4 regions of the Corallincola spongiicola genome follow, and region 1 is predicted to be linked to each of the others. Evidence: predicted binding sites of a transcription regulator. Region 1 holds the regulator's gene; each other region holds the start of a gene.
The links. Region 1 encodes FliA, which starts transcription of late flagellar genes. Its sites were predicted from a motif close to CTAAAGNTNNNNNNNNNNNNGCCGATA; they were not measured.

Region 1 (2,204 bases):
CAGTGGCCAACTTACCTAAGCGCGGATCAAGTTGAAAATCCTGCAAAGCGTCATGCAATTGGCGTGTGAGTTTGCCGACCTCGGAAAAAAGGTCGCTGGAGAACGCCGGATGCGACGTTGAAAGTAACTGCTGCGCCTTCGCTTCTTCCCCTTCTTCAAGGAGTGAAACCAAGTGTTTAGCCTGCTCAAGCGTTAAGCTTGGCAGATTTGAATCAGCCATAAAGCTCCCCTTTGAACCGCATTAACCCAGACGCTCAAAAACCTTGTCGAGCTTTTCTTTCAGCGTAGCGGCTGTAAAAGGCTTCACGATGTAACCGTTTACTCCGGCTTGAGCAGCAGCGATGATCTGTTCTTTCTTCGCTTCTGCTGTCACCATGAGTACCGGTAAGCTTTTCAGCTTATCGTCAGCTCTAATAGCACGTAATAAATCAATCCCCTGCATGCCTGGCATATTCCAGTCGGTGACAACAAAATCAAAATCACCGCCCTGTAACATAGGCAGCGCAGTGTTGCCGTCATCGGCTTCATGAGTGTTGTTAAAACCCAGATCCCGCAGCAGGTTTTTGATGATGCGCCTCATCGTTGAGAAATCATCAACGATCAGAATTTTCATGCTTGTATCCAAGACGCCCTCCAGTGAGCTTTACGTGACTGTGACGCAACACAATGTTGGTCAGCTAGTCCAATGTTTCATTCTGGCTTTAAGCCGATGCATCGCCTGCGAGTGAATTTGACTGATACGTGATTCACTCACGTCCAGTACCTCCCCAATTTCTCGCAGATTTAGCTCTTCATCATAGTAGAGCGATAACACCAGCGCTTCCCGCTCTGGTAGGCTTTTGATGGCGGTCACAAGAGCGCTTTGAAAACGCTCTGATTCTATGCCATCAAAAGGCAGACTTCTTGTCGTATCCTGATCTCCGCTTATCACATCATCGGATACACCGAGATCTTCTAAGCCTATGATCTTCCCTGTACTTACTTCGTTAAGAATATGATGGTAGTCCTGCACCGTGATATCAAGTTTTTGAGCGATTTCTGTGTCCAATGCATCACGACCGAGCTCTTGCTCCAAGCTAGTGATGGCATCAGCAACACGCCGACTGTTACGGTGGACGGAACGAGGGGCCCAATCACCCTTACGGATCTCATCGAGCATGGCTCCACGAATGCGGATCCCGGCAAAGGTTTCAAAGCTAGCGCCTTTGGTGCCATCATAGTTTTTACTGGCTTCCAGCAAACCTATCATGCCCGATTGGATCAAATCATCCAGCTGTACATTAGCTGGCAAACGCCCTTTGAGGTGGTGCGCGATACGCTTTACCAAACCAGCGTGTTGCTCAACAATCGTTTGGCGCTGCTCTGCGATATAGGCCGCGGCTTTATTCACGCGTTTATTCTTCGATTAATTCAGGGTTCTGTAGCAATTGTTCAATAAAAAACTCTAAGTGGCCTGTCGGTTGTGATGGAATCGGCCAATTCACAGCCTTGGCTGCCAAGGTTCTAAAAGCAATAGATGCAGCAGATTTTGGAAACGCATCAGCTACCACTTGTTGCTTACGTACCGCTTTACGCACGTTTTCGTCAAAAGGAATGGTCGCAACCAACTCTAATGCGACATCGAGAAAACGATCCGTGACTCGCGTAAGTTTAGCAAACAACTCCTGACCTTCCCGCAAGCTTCTCACCATATTGGCGACAATCTTAAAACGGAACACGCCGTGTTCGCGGCTTAATAGCTTGATCAACGCATAGGCGTCGGTAATTGAAGTGGGTTCATCACAAACCACCACCATGACATCCTGAGCTGCGCGAGAAAAACTCAACACCATCTCAGAGATACCTGCCGCTGTATCAACAAGCAGGACATCAAACTCCGTCCGCAATTCGCTAAACGCGCGGATCAGTCCAGCATGTTGCGTTGGCGACAATTCAACCATTGATTGTGTGCCAGAAGAGGCTGGAACGATCTTGATACCTTTGGGACCATCCAACAGGATATCATCCAAATCGACTTCACCAGAAAGCACATGGGATAGATTATGCTGCACCCGCAGGCCTAGCATCACATCTACGTTACCCAAGCCTAAATCGGCATCCAGCACCAATACCCGCTTTCCCTGTTCGGCCATGGCCACTGCGGTATTGATCGACACATTCGTTTTGCCTACGCCACCTTTACCACCGGTGACGGCAATTACTTT
Region 2 (2,204 bases), on a different contig from region 1:
GCACGGGTACGCAAAGTGGTATCACTATTGTCAGCCGCAACTTGCGTTAAACGCGCCGAGGACTCACGCAAGCGAGCGATAACTTCGTTCATATTATCAGCCAGCTTGTTCACCCAATCTGCCACCTGAGAAAACTCATCGCCGCCACTATGTTGAATACGTTGACGGAAATCTCCCGAAGCCATCAGATCCAACACACGCATCACTTTGTTGAGTGGCACGCGGATCGCTTGTCCCATTAACCAAGCTACCACCAAGGCAACCGCCACGGCACCGATTAATGTCACCAAGGTTAATGTGATGGTAGTGGACACCGCGCTGGTCGCTTTTGCCTCTGCTCTAGCGGTGATCTCTAGACTGTAATCAACCATGTCATCATAGAGAAAAAGATCGCCAACTAACTCATCCGCCATGGTATCGAGTGCGGCAGCTACCTGCTTCGAACGATTAACATTCGCAATATGTCGAGCAATAATTCCGTTGGGATCATTAACCGCGAAAAACAGTTGTTCCATCCCATCTTTCACATCGGCATTACCATCCAAACCCTCAACTTCATCCAAAATCGAAAGATAGTAATCATCCAGCGTTACCGCATTAACCTTAATCCGATCCAACATCTCATTCATCTTGTCGATGTCGTCAGACACCAACAGATTTGTCGTAATAAACTCCATCAACTCTAACGTCGAATTGAAGGTATCCAGCAATCCTTGAATATAGCCATCATACGCGGCCATACTTGCACTGCCTGAATTAACAGCCTTCTTCGCGATAGAGGTCTTATACAGGAAGGTGCTGCGCTCTTCTGCAATCTGATCGCTCTCAATCAGCACCTTGCTGCGGTTTTCACGGATCATTTCTACACTCTGAGAATACTCATCTAGGCGACCTTTCAAGATACCCAGTTGATCTGAAACTTGAGAATGAGCGTAAACATCGGCGTGAGACGCCAAGCGATCGAGGCTAGCAAGATAACGTGACGATTCAGCTTCAATAGCTTGTATAGTAGCGCTCAAACTATCAGTGCTGTCGCTCAAAGCCACATTGTTCGCTAGCCGATTCAAGTCAAGCACATGGATCTTAGCGAGGTTGGCATCTGCAGTAAGTAGATTGGCATCATTGGTCACAGACGAAAAACTCGACTTCACACTATTCAGTTGAAGAAACGAGATGCCGCCGGCAATGGCAAACAGCAGAACCAACACAGCAAAAGCTAGATAGATGCGGTGGACTATTGATAGTTTATTCATGTTTTCACTCAGCAATAAAACAGGGCCAAAAGGGCTAGATGACTGTATTGCGACTTACTACTTCCTTATATCATTCGCTATTTTCTTAACTATTATCGACAGTTATGGATAAGAGTTTAGACGTTTCGAAAGAAGATCGCGCACTGAAATAAAATAAATGAGACAGATATGCAAACCCAATCCCAAAATATCCAGAAAAGAGCACTGCTCCTCGTAGCTCATGGCAGCCGCCGCCAAGAATCTAACCAAGAAGTGATCGCGCTAGGTCATGTCATCGCCGCGCATCAAAGTTACGCATTGTGCGAAGCGGCCTTTTTGGAGTTAGCCTCCCCATCAATAAAAGAGGGCTTTGAGCGCTTAATTGCTCTGGGAGCAACAGAGATCGATGTGATGCCCTATTTTCTGGCCGCAGGACGACACGTTGTTGAAGATATCCCTGAAGAGCTAGAAGCCTGCCAGCGAGCCCATCCTTCAGTGCCAATCAAGCTTGCTCCACACTTGGCAGCCGTTCAAGGGCAAATGGCGGAGCTAGTCATACAACTGATGGCAACAGCGAAACCCCTTGACCGACAGTGATAAAACAACGCTAAATACAGAGGTATGACCAGAAAAGGCTATCAGCGACATGACCCAAGTACTTGATCAACTCACCTCCTTACTGACATTAGAAGAGATAGAAGCCGGGCTTTATCGAGGACAAAGCCAAGACCTTGGCTTTCCTCAAGTTTTTGGTGGGCAAGTGATAGGCCAAGCTCTCGCGGCCGCTAAGCAAACAGTCGATATCAGTCGTAAAGTTCACTCTTTTCATAGTTACTTCTTATTACCAGGCGATGCGAGTCGCCCCATTGTTTACGACGTAGAGGTGATCCGTGATGGACGCAGCTACAGCACCCGTCGTATTAAAGCTATTCAATATGGCAAACCCATTTTTTATATGACGGCCAGTTTTCA
Region 3 (2,204 bases), on a different contig from region 1:
TGACAGGTGGGCTGGCCACGGCGCAATGCATCGTTGTCCATCGCTGGCAGATCATCGTGGGTTAGTGAGTATGCGTGGACATACTCAATCGCTGCTGCCGCTGGTGCTAATTGTTGATCTGTCGCACCCAGCATACGGCCTGTTTCATACACCAAAAACGGCCTTATACGCTTGCCGCCAAGCAGTGCTGCATGGTGCATCGCATCCCTTAATCGGGGCGCATCTTGGGGTAATGCCGCCAGCTGTTGCTGGATCACTTGGTCAACAGTTGCTTGCCGACTTATCAATTGTTGTTTGATAGTCACGACCGCTGTTCATCCTGAGACATATCGATCAGCTGTTCTTCACCTTGCTCTTGCAACAACACTTTTACTTGTTGCTCAGCTTGCTGCAATTTTTGTTGCCCTGCCCGAGACAGGCCAACACCGCGTTCAAACTGGCGTAGCGCGTCTTCCAGAGGAAGATCGCCCTGCTCTAAGGTTGTCACGATACTCTCGAGTTCGTCGAGGGTCGCTTCAAAGGTCATATTTTCCGGTTTTTTTGCTGCCATACCGGCTCCTGTCAAAGTGTCGCGGCAAAGGTACCCCAGTGCTGGAAAAGGGTCAATTTGTTAACAAACATTCAAGTGACGTTAATCATTATAGAGTTGCTATGATTTGAGTATCGCAGTAATCGAGTGATCTGACGCAGGCATTTCGAATAAAACAGCTAACGCTTACAGATTATCCGACGATAATGAAAATGTGGGTCAAAACAGATGCTTGCTGGAGCTCATTTTTGTCGAGTTGCGCTTTGCGATGGCGCAACGGCAAAGCTATGATAGCGAGCAATATGCGTAATACCAAATCGTTGATGACTTTGGTGCTGTATACGCAACTTAGAACAAACAGGAGTATTGAGTGGATCTGGCAACGCTAATAGGCCTGGTTGGCGCATTCGGTTTCGTCGTCATGGCAATGATACTGGGTGGCGACCTCACTATGTTTTTCGATGTGCCATCGGTGCTGATCGTACTGATTGGTTCAATGTTTGTGGTGATGATGCAGTTTTCTATTGGCCAGTTTTTCGCTGCGCTAAAGATCACGGCAAAAGCTTTTATGTTCAAACTTGAGCGCCCAGAAGACTTGATTGAGAAAGCGGTCGAGATGGCTGACGCTGCGCGTAAGGGCGGCTTCCTAGCATTGGAGGAGGCTGAGATTGGTAACTCCTTTATGCAGAAAGGCGTGGACATGCTGGTCGACGGCCATGATGCCGAAGTGGTTCGCGACACCTTGCAAAAAGATATTCAGATGACGGCAAGTCGTCACGAGTTTGGTGCCAGCTTCTTTAAAGCGCTAGGGGATGTGGCTCCTGCCATGGGGATGATTGGTACCCTGATCGGCTTGGTGGCTATGTTGTCGAACATGGATGATCCCAAATCGATTGGCCCGGCGATGGCGGTAGCGTTGCTGACAACATTGTATGGTGCCATTCTGGCAAACATGGTGGCGATCCCTATTACGGCTAAATTGAACCTGCGCGCAGAAGAGGAGAAGCTTAATCGCAAGTTAATTCTGGATTCTATTCTGGGTATTCAGGATGGTCAGAACCCTCGGGTGATCGAAGCATTGCTGAAAAATTATCTGGCCGAAAGTAAGCGCCAGGTTGATACCACCGGCGAATAGGCGAGTTGAACCATGGCTGAAGTCGATGAAGACCACAAATGTCCCCCCCCTGGGCTACCTGCCTACATGGGGACTTTTGCGGACTTGATGTCATTGCTGATGTGCTTTTTCGTGCTGTTGCTGGCATTTTCAGAAATGGATGTGATGAAGTTTAAGCAGATCGCTGGTTCTATGAAGTATGCCTTCGGTGTACAGAATCAGATTGAAGTGAAAGATATCCCCAAAGGCACCAGTGTCATTGCTCAGGAGTTTCGTCCCGGCCGCCCTGATCCTACACCGATTGAGAATATCCAACAGCAAACTGTCGAAGTTACCCAGCAGACCCTGGAGTTTCAGGCGGGTGATGAAGACTCTGCGGGGGGGCGCTTGAAGCAACGGGGCGATGCCCGTGGTGGTGCGGCAGACTCGACCTCTACCGATGCCACTCCAGCAACGCCGTCAGAAGCTGAAGCGGCTAACCAAGAGCAGCTTGAAGAGTTAATGAAACGGTTGGCTGAGCAGCTGGAAGAGCAGATTGAAGATGGTGCGTTGGAGCTTGAA
Region 4 (2,204 bases), on a different contig from region 1:
GGTAAGCCAGCGGTTATTTTCTTTTATCCATTAGATTTTACCTTCGTTTGTCCTTCTGAGTTGTTGGCATTCGACCACCGTATGGCTGATTTCGAAAAGCGCGGTGTTGTAGTTATCGGTGTTTCTATCGATTCTCACTTCACTCATAACGCATGGCGTAACACACCAGTAGATCAGGGCGGTATTGGCCCGGTTAAATATCCACTGGTTGCTGATATCACTCATTCAATCTGTCAGGCATATGACGTTGAGCACCCTGAAGCAGGTGTTGCTTTCCGTGGTTCATTCCTGATCGATAAGAATGGCGATGTTCGTCATCAGGTAGTTAACGATCTGCCGTTGGGCCGTAATGTTGATGAGATGCTGCGTATGATTGATGCACTGCAGTTCCATGAAGATCACGGTGAAGTTTGCCCTGCAGGTTGGACTGAAGGTGATAAAGGCATGGATGCAAGCCCTGAAGGTGTTGCAGCGTACCTGTCTGAGAACGCAGATAAACTGTAAATCACTCCGGTGACAAAAAAGGCTGCCTTATGGCAGCCTTTTTTATTTAAGTTGTTACGCCTTAACGTCAATTACTCAGCGTCGCCCGTTTCTTCATCAACATCTACCACTGGCCACCCGCCCAGAGACTGCCAACGATTAATGATCGAGCAGAATAGTTCAGCTGTTCGTATCGTGTCATATTCGGCACTGTGTGCTTTGCTACTGTCAAAATCGATTTGCGCCGCTTTGCAGGCTTTTTGCAGCACGGTTTGACCATAAGCAATACCAGCCGCGGTTGCGGTATCAAAAGTGGCAAACGGGTGGAATGGGTTACGTTTGATATTACAACGTGCCACGGCCGCATTGAGAAAGGCGTTATCAAACGCTGCGTTGTGGGCAACCACGATTGAGCGGTGACATTCCGCCGCTTTTTGGCTTTTCCTAACTAGTTTGAAAATCTCTTTTAGCGCTTCACATTCCGCGACTGCATTGCGTTCAGGATCATTCGGATCGATGCCGGTAAAAGCTAAAGAGCTGGGATCCAGATTGGCACCAATAAATGGAGAAACATTAAAGTGGATCTTCTGGTCGGGTGTTAGAAAGCCGTCATCATCCATCTTTAGAGTGACGGCGGCTATCTCAAGCAAAGCGTCGGTTGCGGGGTTGAAGCCCCCAGTTTCGATATCGATAACGACGGGGAAGTAACCACGAAAACGTTGATGTAGCGAACGCTTAACTGTGTCTGACATACAGGCTGATAACCACTTTAGCTGAGAATGGAAAGCGCAACAGTATCGCAAACCCTGACGTTAACATCCAATCCAGATCTTGCTAAAGAAAGCGGCGTTGATGCCGATAACAGGTTAATATGGTGTTGTATACCAAGTTAATTGGGTGAGTTATGCGTTTAAACCTTAGCCTTATTGCGATAGCGCTAATAGTGAGTCAGCAGGCCAATGCTGGCGTGAGAACGTACGCCGCGGGCTTAGAAAATAGCCAATGGGCATTGGCGAGTGATTCGCGGCTTGAATGCCGTCTAGAGCACAAGGTGCCCCATTACGGTGAAGTGAGTTTTAGTAGTAAGGCGAATAAGCTCATCAATTTGAACTTCGATTTGGATATGCGCTTGCAACCGGCCAAGAAAACCCCTGTGGCTTTGCGTTCGGTACCGCCAAGTTGGAAACCTGGATTACCTACTGCGCGCATAGGCAAGACAACCCTTTATCGCCAGTTTGAAGGTCGTGTGGATCAACAAAGTGCTTGGGTTATGTTGCATGAGTTGGAGAAGGGGATGCAGCCCACGCTCTATTACAGCGATTGGAACCAACGCAACGATGAGGTTGCGGTTGGTCTCTCCGCTGTCAATTTCCGTCAGCAATACTATGACTTCCTTAGCTGTGTTGATAATTTGCTGCCATACAGCTTCGATGATATCTCCTATACGGTACTGAATTATCAGTCCAATAGTGACAAATTGAATAAAGAGTCGCAGCGTAAGCTGGAGATGATTGGTGAATACCTGAAGCTTGCACCAACGATCGAGTTAGTGCTGGTTGATGCTTACAGCGATAGTTATGGTGGACGCTGGCACAATGAGCAGCTTTCTATTAAGCGGGCGCAATCGATCAAAGACTACCTTAAAGAGCAGGGGCTTGATGATAAGCGGATCCGTACAGAAGGGCATGGTGAGAAACGTCATATTGCAACCAACGAAACAA

Region 2: a site for FliA is predicted at 1,347-1,373, ahead of EXY25_RS08655 (HAMP domain-containing methyl-accepting chemotaxis protein). Genes of this name have one in related genera too.
Region 3: a site for FliA is predicted at 709-735, ahead of pomA (flagellar motor protein PomA). Genes of this name have one in related genera too.
Region 4: a site for FliA is predicted at 1,318-1,344, ahead of EXY25_RS05055 (flagellar protein MotY). Genes of this name have one in related genera too.

Annotation. Positions count from the first base shown of each region.
Region 1 is NZ_SHLY01000009.1:22,723-24,926, forward strand. It holds gene EXY25_RS17730 (protein phosphatase CheZ) at 1-220, opposite strand, end outside; gene cheY (chemotaxis response regulator CheY) at 242-625, opposite strand; gene EXY25_RS17740 (RNA polymerase sigma factor FliA) at 674-1,390, opposite strand; gene EXY25_RS17745 (MinD/ParA family ATP-binding protein) at 1,395-2,204, opposite strand, start outside.
Region 2 is NZ_SHLY01000002.1:674,563-676,766, reverse strand. It holds gene EXY25_RS08655 (HAMP domain-containing methyl-accepting chemotaxis protein) at 1-1,253, opposite strand, end outside; gene EXY25_RS08650 (sirohydrochlorin chelatase) at 1,422-1,829, shown strand; gene tesB (acyl-CoA thioesterase II) at 1,879-2,204, shown strand, end outside.
Region 3 is NZ_SHLY01000005.1:58,960-61,163, forward strand. It holds gene ispA ((2E,6E)-farnesyl diphosphate synthase) at 1-305, opposite strand, end outside; gene xseB (exodeoxyribonuclease VII small subunit) at 302-550, opposite strand; gene pomA (flagellar motor protein PomA) at 900-1,664, shown strand; gene EXY25_RS13860 (flagellar motor protein MotB) at 1,677-2,204, shown strand, end outside.
Region 4 is NZ_SHLY01000001.1:1,159,908-1,162,111, reverse strand. It holds gene EXY25_RS05065 (peroxiredoxin) at 1-504, shown strand, start outside; gene rnt (ribonuclease T) at 576-1,235, opposite strand; gene EXY25_RS05055 (flagellar protein MotY) at 1,388-2,204, shown strand, end outside.